DNA from 3 places in the Streptomyces sp. NBC_01471 genome. Region 1 is predicted to be linked to each of the others. Evidence: riboswitches for the same ligand, from Rfam matches in the RefSeq annotation. Region 1 holds a riboswitch; each other region holds the start of a gene.

Evidence for each region. A riboswitch is a leader RNA that binds a small molecule or an ion and turns the genes downstream of it on or off. The one in region 1 is predicted to bind cobalamin.
Region 2: another riboswitch for cobalamin. It lies ahead of OG285_RS10195 (ribonucleoside-diphosphate reductase subunit alpha); the one in region 1 lies ahead of cobN (cobaltochelatase subunit CobN).
Region 3: another riboswitch for cobalamin. It lies ahead of OG285_RS28555 (cobalamin biosynthesis protein); the one in region 1 lies ahead of cobN (cobaltochelatase subunit CobN).

The regions. Positions count from the first base shown of each region.
Region 1 covers NZ_CP109450.1:7,795,907-7,801,284, forward strand. Annotated here, with positions in the region: gene OG285_RS35270 (precorrin-2 C(20)-methyltransferase) at 1-564, opposite strand, end outside; gene OG285_RS35275 (precorrin-8X methylmutase) at 573-1,199, opposite strand; gene cobG (precorrin-3B synthase) at 1,219-2,538, opposite strand; cobalamin riboswitch at 2,646-2,796, shown strand; gene cobN (cobaltochelatase subunit CobN) at 2,833-5,378, shown strand, end outside.
Region 2 covers NZ_CP109450.1:2,372,542-2,377,919, reverse strand. Annotated here, with positions in the region: gene OG285_RS10195 (ribonucleoside-diphosphate reductase subunit alpha) at 1-1,543, opposite strand, end outside; cobalamin riboswitch at 1,671-1,802, opposite strand; gene mctP (monocarboxylate uptake permease MctP) at 2,086-3,717, opposite strand; gene OG285_RS10185 (DUF3311 domain-containing protein) at 3,714-3,956, opposite strand; gene OG285_RS10180 (GntR family transcriptional regulator) at 4,296-5,060, opposite strand; gene OG285_RS10175 (extracellular solute-binding protein) at 5,364-5,378, shown strand, end outside.
Region 3 covers NZ_CP109450.1:6,382,993-6,388,370, reverse strand. Annotated here, with positions in the region: gene OG285_RS28575 (alpha/beta hydrolase family protein) at 1-1,121, opposite strand, end outside; gene OG285_RS28570 (class II aldolase/adducin family protein) at 1,193-1,882, opposite strand; gene OG285_RS28565 (anion permease) at 2,116-3,372, shown strand; gene OG285_RS28560 (hypothetical protein) at 3,392-3,655, shown strand; cobalamin riboswitch at 3,797-3,938, shown strand; gene OG285_RS28555 (cobalamin biosynthesis protein) at 4,059-4,988, shown strand; partial or broken gene OG285_RS28550 (cobyric acid synthase) at 4,985-5,378, shown strand, end outside.

The sequences.
Region 1 (5,378 bases):
GCGGCCCAGTTTCATGACCACCGCGGAGTCCGTCGACGCCAGCCGGGCCGTCAGCTCCTCCTCGGGCAGCGTGCCCGGCAGGATCGTCAGCACCTCCTCGCCCTCGACGAGCGGCGCACCGAGCCGGGCGGCGGCCGCGCTAACCGAGGTCACCCCCGGGATCACCTCGGTCGGATAACGGTCCGCCAGCCGCTTGTGCATGTGCATGTACGAGCCGTAGAAGAGCGGATCGCCCTCGGCGAGCACTGCCACGGTGCGGCCCGCGTCGAGATGGGCCGCCAGCCGGGCGGCCGCCTCGGCGTAGAACTCCTCCATCGCGCCCCGGTACCCGCCGGGGTGGTCGGTGGTCTCCGTGGTGACCGGGTAGACCAGCGCCTCCTCGATGTGGTCGGCGCGGATGTGCCCGGCGGCGATGGACCGGGCTATGGACCGGCCGTGCCGGGCGCTGTGGAAGGCGACGACCTGCGCCTGGGCGATGACCTCCACGGCGCGTACGGTCATCAGCGACGGGTCACCGGGGCCGAGCCCGACCCCGTACAGCCGCCCGGTGTTCTGCTTGCTCATGCTGGTGTTCATTCCTCTTCGCTCGCGATGGCGTTGACCGCGGCCGCCGCGATGGCACTGCCCCCGCGGCGCCCGCGCACCACCAGGTGGTCGAGACCGTGGACGCTGTCGGCCAGCGCGTCCTTGGACTCGGCCGCGCCGACGAAGCCGACGGGCATCCCGATGACCGCCGCCGGGCGCGGAGCGCCGTCGCGGACCATCTCAAGCAGCCGGAACAGCGCGGTCGGCGCGTTGCCCACGGCCACCACGGCGCCCTCCATGCGGTCGCGCCACAGCTCCAGGGCCGCGGCGGTACGCGTCGTGCCGAGCTCCGCCGCGAGACCGGGCACGGACGGGTCGGACAGCGTGCACACCACCTCGTTGCCGGCGGGCAGCCGCTTGCGGGTCACCCCGCTGGCGACCATCGCCACGTCGCACAGCACGGGGGCGCCGGCGCGCAGCGCCTCGCGGGCGCGCGCCACCACCTGCGGCGTGTAGGCGAGATCGCGCACCAGGTCGACCATGCCGCAGGCGTGGATCATCCGGACGGCGACCTGGCTGACATCGGCGGGAAGCTCCGAGAGGTCCGCCTCTGCGCGGATGGTCGCAAAGGACTGGCGGTATATCGCCGGGCCGTCCTTCTCGTAGTCGAACACTGTCTTCTCGCTCATTTCGTCACTGCGTGAGGGGCGTGGTCCGGGCTTCCGCCACGGTGGCGGCGAACTCTGAGGGGTCGTTCATGGTCTCGCGCAGCCGTTCACCGCGTACGGAGACCTCGTAACCGGCGTCCGTGGCGACCACGTCCACCCAGTCGCCGTGGGGGTGGCCGCAGCGCCGTGCGCACCCCGACCAGTACACGGGCAGGCCGTGACCGGTGCCGGGGGCCGGTGCGGCGTCGGCGCGCACATCGGCCAGGGACTTCGCGCAGCCGGGGCGCCCGATGCACGCCCCGACCCCGTGCCAGGGGGAGTCCGGTCCCGTGATCAGTCCCGCGGCCGACAGTCCGGCGAGCCGGGCCTCAGCGGTGTCCGGTCCGAGACCGGGGAGCACCACACCCCGCCACGGGGTCAGCCGGAGCTCGCCGCTGCCGTCGTGCTGCGCCGTGTCGGTCAGCAGGCGCCACTGGGCGGAGGTGATGAGGCCGAGCGGCGCCCCGACGGAGAGCGCCGTCCGTCCGTCCGGGGCCGGCACCGGACCGGGCGCGGGCCCGGCTCCGGACGTCAGCCGTTCCGCCCGGTCCCGGGCAGCGGCCGGGATGCCGGCGGCTGCCAGCCGCTCCGCGACCGCGCGGACGAACGCCGCCGGTCCGCCGGGCAGTTCCGCCACGCGCCAGGCGCCGGTTCCGGCGGCACGGGCTGTGCTCAGGAAGGTCTCGGCCGCCAGCAGCGCACAGCGGGCCGCGTGTTCGGCCGGCACCGCCAGCGTCTCCCGCGCATCGCCGGCGCACAGCAGCGCACCGGCGCCCGAAGAAGCGATCAACGTCACATCCGCGCCGAGCCCGGCCACGTCACCGCGGCCGTCGTCGAGCGCGAACAGGAACCTGCCCGACAGCTCCGCGGCCGCCTCGCAGCCACAGAGTAGTGCGTCCAACTCCCGCGCCCAGCGCTGGACATCGGCCGCTCCCCGCCCGTCGAGGCCGGACAGCGGGGAGGCCACGACATTGCGGGCCCGCTCATGGCGTACCGAGGGCAGCAGCCCGGCGCCCGCGAACACCTCGGCGAGCTCCTGGCCCCGGTCCGGGGCCAGCCCGCGCAGCTGCACATTGCCGCGCGACGTCAGATGCAGCGCCCCGTCGCCCAGCCGCCGCGCCACGTCCAGCAGCGTCCCGGCCTGCGAAACCGTCAGTACGCCCGCCGGGATCCTGACCCGCGCCAGCGCGCCGTCGGCCGCCGTGTGCAGGCGCAGGCTGCCCGGACACGCGTCACCGCGGTCACGGCGGGCGGCCGGCTCCCGTGGAGGCGGAGGTGCGGAGGAGAGGGGCATGGCGGCGAGCATACCGACCAGTCCGCAAGGCCCATGTCCTGCACCGATGCGACGGCTCGTAAGGACCGGGTGCGCCGCGGGCGGACCCGGTGGCCCACTGCCGGTCGCCCGTCAAGGTCGTTACTATGCTTGGCGACGGGCCGTTCGGCCCGCAATCGCCTAGACGGCGACAGGGGAGGAAGCCCGGTGAGATTCCGGCGCGGTCCCGCCACTGTGAGCCCGGCTTCCGAGCCGGGTGAGCCAGGAACTCCCGCCGTCCTGACCACCGCCCGGGGCGTGGACACCCCGAGGAAGGCCTGACGCCGCATGCTCCTGCTCCTGTCGACGTCCGACACCGACCTGCTCAGCGCCCGTGCCGCTGACGGCCCGGTGGCTTACCGCTTCGCCAACCCGGCCCGCCTCCAGCTCACCGACCTGCCCGCGCTCCTCGAAGGCGCCGACCTGGTCGTGGTACGCCTCCTCGGCGGCATCCGCGCCTGGCAGGAGGGCCTCGACCTGCTCCTGGCGGACGGGCGCCCGGTCGTCGTCCTCACCGGCGAGCAGGCCCCCGACGCCCAGTTGATGGAGGCGTCGACCGTCCCGGTCGGAATCGCCGCCGAGGCCCATGCCTATTTGGCACACGGCGGGCCCGCCAACCTCGACCAGCTCGCCCGTTTCCTCTCCGACACCGTGCTCCTCACCGGCCACGGCTTCGAGCCCCCGGCGCCCGCGCCCAGCTGGGGCCCGCTGGACCGCACCGCCCGCACCACGGACGGGCCGACTGTCGCGGTGCTCTACTACCGGGCCCACCACATGAGCGGCAACACCGCCTTCGTGGCCGCCCTCTGCGAGGCCGTCGAGGACACCGGGGGCCGGGCCCTGCCGCTCTACGTCGCCTCGCTGCGCGCCCCCGAGCCGGAGCTGATCGAAACGCTGCGCGCGGCGGACGTCATCGTGACCACCGTCCTGGCCGCCGGCGGAACGAAGCCCGCCCAGGCCTCCGCCGGGGGCGACGACGAGTCCTGGGACGCGGGCGCCCTCACCGCCCTGGACGTCCCCATCCTCCAGGCGCTCTGCCTCACGGGTTCACGGGCCGTCTGGGAGGAGAACGACGAGGGCGTGTCGCCGCTGGACGCGGCCAGCCAGATCGCCGTACCCGAGTTCGACGGCCGGCTGATCACGGTGCCCTTCTCCTTCAAGGAGATCGACCAGGACGGGCTCCCCGCCTATGTCGTCGACCCCGAACGGGCCGCCCGCGTCGCCGGGATCGCCGTGCGCCACGCGCGGCTGCGGCACATAGCCCCCGCCGACAAACGCCTGGCCCTGGTGCTCTCCGCGTACCCCACCAAGCACTCCAGGATCGGCAACGCCGTCGGCCTGGACACCCCCGCGAGCGCCGTCGCCCTGCTGCGCCGGCTCCGCGACCAGGGGTACGACTTCGGTCCGCGGGACGTCCCCGGTCTCGCCTCCGGTGACGGCGACGAACTGATCCGCGCGCTGATCGAGGCCGGCGGCCACGACCAGGAGTGGCTCACCGATGAGCAGCTCGCCCGGAACCCCGTCCGTATCCCCGCCGCCGACTACCGGCGCTGGTACGCCACGCTCCCCGCCGGACTCCGTGCGAACGTGGAGGAGCACTGGGGCCCGGCGCCCGGCGAGATGTTCCTCGACCGCAGCCGCAACCCCGAGGGCGACATCGTGCTCGCCGCCCTGCGCCACGGCAATCTGCTGGTCCTCATCCAGCCGCCGCGCGGATTCGGCGAGAACCCCATCGCGATCTACCACGACCCCGATCTGCCGCCCTCGCACCACTACTTGGCCGCGTACCGCTGGATCGCCGCCTCCGCGGACGACGGCGGCTTCGGCGCGGACGCCATGATCCACCTCGGCAAGCACGGAAACCTGGAGTGGCTGCCCGGCAAGAACGCGGGCCTTTCCGCCGCGTGCGGTCCCGACGCGGCCCTGGGTGATCTTCCGCTCATCTACCCGTTCCTGGTGAACGACCCGGGCGAGGGGACCCAGGCCAAGCGCCGCGTCCACGCCACGCTGGTCGACCACCTGGTCCCGCCGATGGCCCGCGCCGACTCGTACGGCGACATCGCGCGCCTGGAGCAACTCCTCGACGAGTACGCCCAGATCGCCTCCATGGACCCGGCGAAGCTCCCCGCGATCCGGGCCCAGATCTGGACGCTCATCCAGGCCGCCAAACTCGACCATGACCTGGGCCTGGAGAACCGGCCCGACGACGAGGGCTTCGACGACTTCATCTTCCACGTCGACGGGTGGCTGTGCGAGATCAAGGACGCGCAGATCCGTGACGGACTGCACGTCCTGGGCAACCCGCCCGCCGGAGCCGACCGGGTCAACCTGGTGCTCGCCATCCTGCGCGCCCGACAGATCTGGGGCGGCACCGCCTCACTGCCGGGGCTGCGCGAAGCGCTGGGCCTGGACGAGGCCAACGCCACCCGTACCGCGGCCGACGCGGCGGAGGAGCAGGCGCGGGTCCTCGTCGAGGCGATGGAAGCGGCGGACTGGGATCCGGAGGCCGCCGTCAAGGTCGCCGACGGCCACCCGCAGGCAGTGGCCGACATCCTCGGCTTCGCGGCCCGCGAGGTCGTTCCGCGGCTGGCTGCCACCACCGACGAGATCGACCACGCCCTCCACGCGCTGGACGGCGGATTCGTCCCCGCCGGGCCCTCCGGCTCCCCGCTGCGCGGCCTGGTCAACGTCCTGCCGACCGGCCGCAACTTCTACTCCGTCGACCCCAAGGCCATCCCGTCCCGGCTCGCCTGGGAGACCGGACAGCTGCTCGCCGATTCGCTCCTGGAGCGCTACCGCACCGACAACGGCGAGTGGCCCACCTCCGTGGGGCT
Region 2 (5,378 bases), 5.4 Mb from region 1:
AGAAGACGTCCTGGAGCCCCATCAGGCCCAGGCCCACCGGGCGCCACTTGGCGTTGGAGCGGCCCGCCTGCTCGGTCGGGTAGAAGTTGATGTCCACGACCCGGTCGAGGAAGGTGACCGCGGTGCGGACGGTCGCGTCGAGGCGCTCCCAGTCGAGCGAGCCGCCGGAGACGAACGCGCCGACGTTGACCGAGCCCAGGTTGCAGACGGCGGTCTCGCCGTCGTCCGTCACCTCCAGGATCTCGGTGCACAGGTTCGACGAGTGGACGACGGAGCCGGGCTCGGCGGTCTGGTTGGCCGTACGGTTCGACGCGTCCTTGAAGGTCATCCAGCCCTGGCCGGTCTGTGCGAGGGTGCGCATCATCCGCCCGTACAGCTCCCGCGCCGGGATGGTCTTCCTGGCCAGCCCGTCGGCCTCCGCCTTGCGGTACGCGGCGTCGAAGGCGTCGCCCCACAGATCGGTCAGCTCCGGTACATCGGCGGGCGAGAACAGCGACCAGGTGCCGTCCGTGTCGACCCGGCGCATGAACTCGTCGGGCACCCAGTGGGCCAGGTTGAGGTTGTGCGTACGCCGGGCGTCCTCACCGGTGTTGTCGCGCAGCTCCAGGAACTCCTCGATGTCCGAGTGCCAGGTCTCCAGGTAGACGGCTGCGGCGCCCTTGCGCCGGCCGCCCTGGTTCACCGCCGCGACCGAGGCGTCGAGGGTCTTGAGGAAGGGGACGATGCCGTTGGAGTGCCCGTTGGTGCCGCGGATCAGCGAACCGCGGGAGCGGATGCGGGAGTACGAGAGACCGATGCCGCCCGCGTGCTTCGACAGGCGCGCCACCTCGTGGTAGCGCCCGTAGATCGAGTCCAGCTGGTCGAGCGGCGAGTCCAGCAGATAGCAGGAGGACATCTGCGGGTGCCGGGTGCCCGAGTTGAAGAGAGTGGGGGACGAGGGCAGATAGTCGAGGCGGCTCATCAGCCCGTACAGCGAGCCGACCTCCGCCAGGGCGCCGGCCGATTCGTCGGCGGCCAGGCCGCAGGCGACCCGGAGCATGAAGTGCTGGGGGGTCTCGATCACCTGGCGGGTGATCGGGTGGCGCAGCAGGTAGCGGCTGTAGAGGGTGCGCAGCCCGAAGTATCCGAAGCGGTCGTCGGCTTCGGTGTCGATGGTCGCGTCGAGCCGGGCCGAGTGGAGCTTCACGAACGCGGCCGTGCGGTCGGCGATCAGGCCCTCGCGGTGTCCGACGGCGACCGACGAGGAGAACGACACCGCGCCCTGTCCCGCCGCCTCGTCCGCGATGGTGCGGGTGAGCAGCCTGGCGGCCAGCCGCGAGTACGCGGGGTCCTCGGAGATGAGACCCGCGGCCGCCTCGGTGGCCAGCTCCCGCAGCTCGGCCTCGTCCGACGCGGCGTTGCGTCCGCGCAGGGCGGCAGCGGCGACCCGGCCCGGGTCGGTGTCGGTGAGATCGGCGGTGAGGTCGGTCAGGGTCCGCAGCAGTACGGTTCCCGGGGCATCCGCCACCTGCTCGGAGACAGGTGCGGTGGGCGCGATGGTCACGGTGCGCTCTCCCTCGCTCGGCTGGGGCCGGCGGGGGCACGGGTGCGTACGGGCACAGCAGAGCAGCACACCGCACAGCATCCGCAGGCCCAACCGCGAGGCCCGGACGTTTCCCATCCGGTTCGGTCGAGCCGGATGCGCCGTCGGCAGGTCCTCGGACTCCACGGTGCGCGAAAGCGCACTGATCACACCGTTGCGGGACAGTTCCGGATTCGCACCGGATTCCCCTGCGGCGACAGCGAGCATGAGCATACATGTGGGGTGCCCGTCGGAAAGCACCCCCCATATGTTGTGTCGTGCGGGCGAAATGGATCGCCGGAGGGGCAGCCCGTACGTCGGCGTACGCCGCCCCGGGAGTGGCTCCCAGGCCCTCTCAGGCGTCCCTGCGAAGCCCGGCCGGGAGCAGATCGCGCGGGCCCCGGCCCGTGCGGGCGGGGTGGCCGGGGCGGGCCGCGAGACGACGTCACAGGACCGCGCGCACGGCGAGGGCCGCCGCGTCTCCCGGGAACGGAGACGCGGCGGCCCTGGTGGAGCGGGTGGGCTCAGTGGCCGGCGGGGGCGCCTGCCGTGGCCGACGGGAGCTCCACCTCGACGCCCTCGTCACCGGCGTCGGCCGTGTAGTCCTCCGGGGAGGTCTCGTCGATTCCGGCGGGCGCCTTCACCGCGTTGAGCACGACGGTGAGCACCAGCGTCACGACGACGTTCAGCACGAACGCGGTCAGACCGATGTAGCCGATCTGGCCGATGCCCGGGATCTCCTTGGAGGAGCCGCCGAAGTGCGCCTGCGTCGGGCTCGCCACGCCGTACGCGGCGAGTGTGCCGTACACCATGCCGACCGCCCAGCCCGCGAGCAGTGCCCAGCGGTGGAACCACCGGGTGAAGAGCCCGCCGACCAGCGCCGGCATCGTCTGGAGGATCCAGATGCCGCCGAGGAGCTGGAAGTTGATCGCCACCGTCGGGTCCATGGCGAGCACGAAGAGGAGTGCGCCGACCTTCACCACGAGCGAGACCAGCTTGGAGACCTTGGCCTCCTGGGCGGGTGTCGCGCCCGGTTTGATGAAGTCCTTGTAGATGTTGCGGGTGAACAGGTTCGCCGCCGCGATGGACATGATCGCGGCCGGTACCAGCGCGCCGATGCCGATGGCGGCGAAGGCCACGCCCGCGAACCAGTCGGGGAACATGTTCTCGAACAGCTGCGGGATCGCCAGCTGGCCGTTCTTCACCTTGATGCCCGCGGCGATCGCCATGAAGCCGAGCAGCGCGAGCAGCCCCAGCATCAGCGAGTAGAGCGGCAGGATCGCGGTGTTGCGGCGGATCACGTTGCGGCTGCGCGAGGAGAGCGTCGCCGTGATCGAGTGCGGGTACATGAACAGCGCGAGCGCCGATCCGAGCGCCAGCGTCGCGTAGCCCCACTGGCCGGCGGCGCCCGGCGCGAGCGCTCCGCGCGGCTTGCCCGTCGCCGGGCTGGTCTGCGAGAACGCGTGGCCGGCCTTGGCGAAGATGTCGTCGAAGCCGCCGAGCTTGACCGGGATGTAGATGATCGCCACCAGGATGACGATGTAGATCAGCCCGTCCTTGACGAAGGCGATCAGCGCGGGGGCCCGCAGCCCCGAGGAGTACGTGTACGCGGCGAGCACCGCGAAGGCGATCAGCAGCGGGAGGTCCTTGACGAACCAGTTGCTGCCCTCGCCGCCGACGCCCATGACGTCGAGCACCGCCTGGATGCCGACCAGCTGGAGGGCGATGTACGGCATCGTGGCGAGGATGCCGGTGACCGCGACGGCCAGCGAGAGTCCCTTCGAGCCGAACCGCCCCCGGACGAAGTCCGACGTGGTGACGTACCCGTGCTTGTGCGAGACCGACCAGAGCCGCGGCAGGAAGGTGAAGATCAGCGGGTAGACCAGGATCGTGTACGGCACGGCGAAGAACCCGGCCGCGCCCGCCGCGTAGATGGCCGCGGGGACGGCGACGAAGGTGTACGCCGTGTAGAGGTCGCCGCCGAGCAGGAACCAGGTGACCCAGGTGCCGAACGAGCGCCCGCCCAGGCCCCATTCGTCGAGGGTGGCCGCGTTGTCGGCGCGGCGCCAGCGGGCGGCCATGAAGCCGACGACCGTGACGGCCACGAAGAAGAAGATGAAGACGCCGAGAGCGACTCCGTTCACTCCGTCCTTCATGCGGACGCACCCCCCTTGCGGGCGCGCTGGTCACGCTGCCACAGCTTGTACGCGGTCATCGTGAGCGCCGTCGAGATGAGCACCCAGAGCATCTGGTACCAGTAGAAGAACGGGATACCGATGAAGGCCGGGTCCACCTTCGCGTACGAACTCACCCAGAGCATGGCGACAAAGGGTGCGATCAGGCATACCGCGATGATCACGCGCACCGGCGTGATCACCGGTCTTTTCTCGGGCATGGTGCGGTCCGTCCCCTCACTGAGCACCTGGTACAACGCGCCAGAAATCTAGGCGAGGATGCTCATTCGGCGGAACCCCTATCCGCATACCGGAACGGCAACGCCGGTCATCCTGGGGGATTTCGGTGAAGAGTGCCCCTTCTGCGGGGTGTTGACGCAGGTCGTCCCGGCGGGCGGCGGTCCGCCGCCCGGACCCCGGCCTCAGTCCGTCGGCCGCCGCAGCCGTGCCACGCTGTGCTTGCCCGGGGGGCGACCCCCGGACCCCCGGCCTCAGTCCGTCGGCCGCCGCAGCCGTGCCACGCTGTGCTTGCCCGGGGGGCGACCCCCGGACCCCCGGCCTCAGTCCGTCGGCCGCCGCAGCCGTGCCACGAACTTGTAGCGGTCGCCGCGGTAGACCGAGCGCACCCACTCCACCGGCTCGCCCCGCTCGTCGATCGAGTGGCGCGAGAGCATCAGCATCGGCAGCCCCACGTCCGTACCGAGCAGCCCGGCCTCCCGCGGGGTGGCCAGTGAGGTCTCGATCGTCTCCTCGGCCTCGGCCAGCCGGACGTCGTACACCTCGGACAGTGCGGTGTACAGCGAGGTGTACTTCACGAGTGAGCGGCGCAGCGCGGGGAAGCGCTTGGCCGACAGGTGCGTCGTCTCGATGGCCATCGGCTCACCGCTCGCCAGCCGCAGCCGCTCGATACGCAGCACGCGCCCGCCGGCCGTGATGTCGAGCAGCCCCGCGAGGGTGTCGTCCGCGGTGACGTAGCCGATGTCCAGCAGCTGGGAGGTGGGTTCGAGGCCCTGCGCCCGCATGTCCTCGGTGTACGAGGTGAGCTGCAGGGCCTGCGAGACCTTGGGCTTGGCCACGAAGGTGCCCTTGCCCTGGATGCGTTCCAGCCGGCCCTCCACGACCAGTTCCTGGAGCGCCTGGCGCACGGTGGTGCGTGAGGTGTCGAACTCGGCTGCCAGGGTCCGCTCCGGCGGCACCGGGGTGCCCGGCGGCAGCGTCTCCGTCATGTCGAGCAAGTGACGCTTGAGCCGGTAGTACTTGGGCACCCGCGCGGTGCGTCCGGGTGCCGCGCTTTCCGGCCCGGTGGTCCCCCCGCTGGTGCTCATGGCCTGCCTTCCCGAGTGCTGCGCTGCTGCCGTCACCGGCTCCTCCGTCTGTCGCGGCTCACATGGTGGCACGGTCCGGTCACGGGTCGTCGCCCTCCCTCAGGTGTCGGTCCGATAACGGACACGACAGCCTTTCTTATACACCCTTGACACCCCAATAGGTCTAGGCCAAGCTCCCGGTACTGGTCTAAACCATTAAAGACCAGGTCCCAGCCCCACGGGCAGTACCGGTCGCACTTGTTGTGGCAGAAACGGCGTTCTCGGGTGGTGGGGGGAAGATTTTGCATCCCTGAGGAGGGTGTCGTGAAGCGCGGACTC
Region 3 (5,378 bases), 1.4 Mb from region 1:
AGCGGGGTCAGGAAGCGCCGCATGGCCTCTTCGTAGGCGGCGGGATCCGCGTTCCACATGGCCCCGTGCGGGGCGCCCGCGACGGTCCGCAGCTCCACCAACGACGGCTTGCCCGCGGCGAGTTCGACCGAGCGCTGCCAGGGGGCCACCCGGTCGTCGGGGCCGTGGAAGATCAGCGTGGGTACGGTGAGCGCCCGCGGGTCGGCGGCGGCGCGCAGCCGGTCGCCGTTCATGCCCGTACGCCCCTGGGCCGCCCGTACCGCGAGCGGCAGCAGGACGGCCGGGGTGCGCCGGGCGGAGGCCAGCGCGCCGACGGTGGCCTCCCAGTCGAGGACCGGGGAGTCGAGCACCAGGCCGCTGATGCGGTCCCGCATGCCGGAGCCCGCCGCGGCGTGCAGGGCCATGGCGGCGCCGGTGGACCAGCCGTGCAGGATGACGCGCTCCGCGCCGTAGCGGACGGCGTAGCGGATGGCCGCGTCCAGGTCGCGCCACTCGGACGCGCCGAGGTGTCCGAGGCCGTCCGGGTACGCGGGGGCGCCGGTGTCCCCCCGGTAGGAGATGTCGAGGACCGGGAACTGCTGGGCGTGCAGGAAGCCCAGGACGTTCAGGGGGTGCTCCCTGCCGGTTCCCAGGCCGTGCACCGTGATCACCCAGGTGGGGCGGGGTCCGGGCACGAACCAGGCCGGCGAGGCGCCGAGTTCGCCGGGGATGTCCACGTCGGCGTGGTCGATGCCGAGCGCGGAGCGCGGGTCGCCCGCGTACACCTGCGGGGTGAGCCGGGCCTTGGTGCCGGGGGCGAGTGTGCCGTAGGTGACCCGGTCGAGACGGCGTACGACGGTGTCGGCGGTCTCGGAGCCGCCGTCGATCACCGGCCCGACGACCGCGTGGACTCCGGGACCCTCCAGCCCGTACACACCGGGGCGCAGCGAGGCCAGGCACCGGGTGAGGGTGACCCGGCCGGGGGCCGTGGCGTGGACGGAGAGCCGGGGTTCGGCGGGCAGGGCCCGGCCGTGCGGCGCCTTGAGCGCGGCGTCGGCGGCCAGCCGGCCGGCCGCTGCCGCGGCCGCGCCGACGCCGATCAGAGTGGTGACGGCCATTGCCGTCGCGGTTGCCGGGCGCACTCCTCCAGTGTCGGTGGGGGCGGGCCCGGCTGCCAGCCGGCCGGAGCAAACGGGGCCGGGCCGGACAGGGCCTAGCCGGGCTGGCCGTATCCCCGGAGCTTCTCGGTGACCTCGGCCAGCTGCCCCGGCGACAGCAGGGACGGGGCCCGGCCGGGCAGCGCGGACGCGGTCAGCCAGAGCCGGCACATCCACTCCAGCTGGGCGGTGCGGTCATAGGCCTGGTCGAGCGAGCTGCCGTAGGTGACCGTTCCGTGGTTCTGGAGGAGGCAGCCGGACCGGTCCGCGAGGGCGGTGAGCATGTTCGCGGCCAGCTCGTCGCTTCCGTAGAGCGCGTACGGGGCGACGCGCACCGGGCCGCCCAGCGCAGCGGCCATGTAGTGGACGACGGGCAGCTCGGGGACGAGGGTGGAGACCGCCGTCGCGTGCACCGCGTGGGTGTGGACCACGGCGGTGGCGGTGGTGGCGCGGTGGACGGCCAGGTGCAGGGGCAGTTCGCTGGTCGGTTTCAGCTCGCCGAGCACCTGGTGGCCGTCCAGGTCGACGGCGACGGTGTCGCCCGGGCCGAGCCTCTCGTACGGCACGCCGCTGGGGGTGACCAGGACCAGGTCGCCGCAGCGCACCGAGACATTGCCCGATGTGCCCACGACCAGCCCTTCGGAAGCGGTCCTGCGGGCGGTGGCGACGAGCTCGTGCCAGGCTCTCGCGAGCGGATCGGTCTCCTCGGGCGCCACCGGCGTCTCCCCCATCACGTCTGCCCCCATCACGTCTGCCTCGCCGCACGTCTGCCCGCTGTGCCGCTCCGGGCACCTGCGCCCGTCCACGCGATGATGCCAGGCGCCCGGGCGCCCCGGCAGGCCGCCGGGGCAGCGGCCCGCGGGGAGCGGAACAGAGGCCTCCGGGCAGGGTCACCACAGCGCCCGGCCCAGTTCATCTTCCGTTCACCCAGGTTGCCTACGTTCATCTCGTCAATGACCTCGAACGATTGCCCAGGTAAATGGAACACTTGACCCTGCTCCTTGGGATCGTGATCATTACCGCTCTCGTGTTCGACTTCACGAACGGTTTCCACGACACGGCCAACGCGATGGCGACCACCATCTCGACCGGCGCTCTCAAACCGAAGACCGCGGTGGCCATGTCCGCCGCGCTCAACCTTGTCGGGGCTTTCCTGTCCGTCGAGGTCGCCAGGACGATCTCCGGCGGGATCATCAATGAACAGGGCATCACCACAGAAGTGATCTTCGCGGCACTCGTCGGTGCCATCCTCTGGAACCTGCTGACCTGGCTGCTCGGCCTGCCGTCCAGTTCCTCCCACGCACTCTTCGGCGGGCTCATCGGAGCCACGCTGATGTCGGTCGGCTCGTCCGGTGTCAACGGCGATGTCGTCATCACCAAGGTTCTGCTCCCCGCGGTCGCCGCGCCCGTCGTCGCCGGAGTCGCGGCCCTGCTGGCGACCAGGCTGACGTACCGGATCGGCCGCCGTACGGACGAGAAGTCAGCCGCCAGGGGCTACCGGGCCGGTCAGATCGCGTCCGCCGGTCTGGTCTCGCTCGCCCACGGCACCAACGACGCGCAGAAGACCATGGGCGTCATCACCCTCGCCCTGGTGACCGGCCATGTCATCGCACCCGGATCGAACCCGCCCCTGTGGGTCATCGTCTCCGCGGGCACCGCCATCGCGCTGGGCACCTACCTGGGCGGCTGGCGCATCATCAAGACCATGGGCAAGGGGCTCACGGAGCTGCGGCCGCAGCAGGGCTTCGCCGCCCAGACCGGTGCGGCGACCGTGATCCTGGCCTCCTCGCACCTCGGCTTCTCGCTCTCCACCACCCAGGTCTGCTCGGGCGCCGTGATGGGCGCGGGCGTCGGCCGCAAGGGCGGGGTAGTCCGCTGGTCCACCGCGACCCGGATGTTCGTCGCCTGGTGCCTGACCCTGCCCGCCGCCGCGATCGTCGGCGCGGGCGCCGAGTATCTGACCGGCCGCGGCCCCTGGGGCATCGGCGCGGTCGCCGTCCTGCTGATCGCGGGCTCCGGTGTCATCTGGTCGCTCTCCCGCCGCAGGCCGGTGGGCCAGCACAGTGTCACCCCCGACGATCCTGCCGGGTCGGACGAGCCCCCGGGTGTGGTGACCGCGGCCGTCGCGGCCGTCACCCCGCCGCCGCCGGCCGGCGCGGTCTCCGACGGTCTCCGCACCACCATCCCCGCACCGGTCGGCGCCGCACCGGAGCCCACCCGGCCCGCCACGGTCTGAAGGAGAAGGACACCGCAGCATGGACATCGACTGGGCAGCACTCGGCACCGTCTTCGGCGTCAGCCTCGTGGCCACCGTCGGACTGGTGGGCCTGTTCACCCTCGGCGTGGTGGGCCTCGCGCGGAGGCCCGCGCCGGAGGCAGGCAGCGCCACCGCACCCGCCGCCGCGACACCTGCCGGTGCGGGCCGGGGCCCGGCGCCGGCCGCGCGGGCCGGTTCGTACGCCTGCTTCGCGCTCTGCGCGGCGGCCGTGGCGTACGGGATCTATCTGATCGTCGCCTGACCACCACGCCGCCCCGCACCACCGACCGCGTCACCCCGCCCGCCCGGCGGCCCGCCAACGGCCGCCGGGCGGGCGGCCCGTGTGAGCGGCCCGTGTGGGGCTCCGCACACGGCCCCGTCGCAGGTCAAGGGTGAGTTGACGGGTGTTCGCCGACCGTGGTGGACTTCCGGGGCCAATACGGCGGCAGGAGAGGAAGTCCGGTGCGAATCCGGCGCGGTCCCGCCACTGTCACCGGGGGTCGCACCCCGGGAGCCAGGAACTCTCACCGCCGGTCACGTCGAACCAGGGCGCGGACACCCTGAGTGAGGACTACGCCATGCGCGGCCGCCTGCTGCCCGAACCGCCCGACGCTCCGAGTACGGCTGCTGAACGGGCCCGCCGAGGCATACCGGGCTGCTGACCCATGCGTGCCGAGCGTGTCTTCGTGTACGGCGCCACCACGGGCCTCCTGGCAGACCTCCTCTTCGCCGACCCCCGGCGCGGGCACCCCGTCGCCGCCTTCGGGCGGGCCGCCGCCGCCGTCGAGCGCCGGCTCTGGCGCGACCACCGCGGGTGGGGCGCCCTGCACACCGCGGTCTGCGCCGGGGGCGCGACGGGCGCCGCCGTACTGGCCGGACGTGCCGTACGCGGCCGGCCCGCGGCGGGTGTCGCGCTGACCGCCGCCGCCACCTGGGCCGTCGTCGGCGGCACTTCGCTGGGGCGTGAGGCCCGCGCGGTGGGCGACGCGCTGGCCGCGGGAGACGTCGAGGCGGCCAGGGAGCGGCTGCCGCATCTGTGCGGACGCGATCCGCAGGCGCTCGACGCGCAGCAGATCGCGCGGGCCGTCGTGGAGTCCGTGGCCGAGAACACCTCCGACGCGGTGGTGGGCGCACTGGTCTGGGGCGCCCTGGCCGGGGTGCCCGGTCTCGCCGGGTTCCGGGCGGTGAACACCCTGGACGCGATGGTCGGCCACAAGTCCCCCCGTCATCTGCGGTACGGCTGGGCATCCGCCCGGCTCGACGACCTGGCCGGCTGGCCGGGCGCCCGGCTCACCGCCGTACTCGCGGTGCTCGCGGGCGAGGACCCGCGCGGCGCCCTGCGGGCCTGGCGGTCGGACGCGGGCGGCCACCCGAGCCCCAACGCGGGCCCGGTGGAGGCCTCGTTCGCGGGCGCGCTGGGCGTACGGCTCGGCGGCACCCTCGCGTACGGCGGCCGGGTCGAGCACCGGGCGGTACTGAACGCCGGCGGCCGGCCCGTTGCCGCCGGCGACATCGAGCGCGCGGTGCGGCTGTCGCGCCGGGTGTCCCTGCTGGCGCTCGCGGCAGCTCTCGTGGTGAGGAAGGTGCGCGGATGAGTGGCGGACTACTGGTGGCCGGAACCACGTCGGACGCGGGGAAGAGCGTGGTCACGGCGGGCATCTGCCGGTGGCTGGTGCGCCAGGGTGTGAAGGTCGCCCCCTTCAAGGCGCAGAACATGTCGCTCAATTCGTTCGTCACCCGCGAGGGCGCGGAGATCGGGCGGGCCCAGGCGATGCAGGCGCAGGCGGCGCGGGTCGAGCCCACGGCGCTGATGAACCCGGTGCTGCTCAAGCCGGGGAGCGACCGGTCGAGCCAGGTCGTGCTGATGGGGAAGCCGGTGGGCGAGATGAGCGCCCGCGGCTACCACGGCGGCCGCCAGGAATCGCTGCTCGGCACGGTGACGGACTGTCTGGACCAGCTCCGGGGCATGTATGACGCGGTGATCT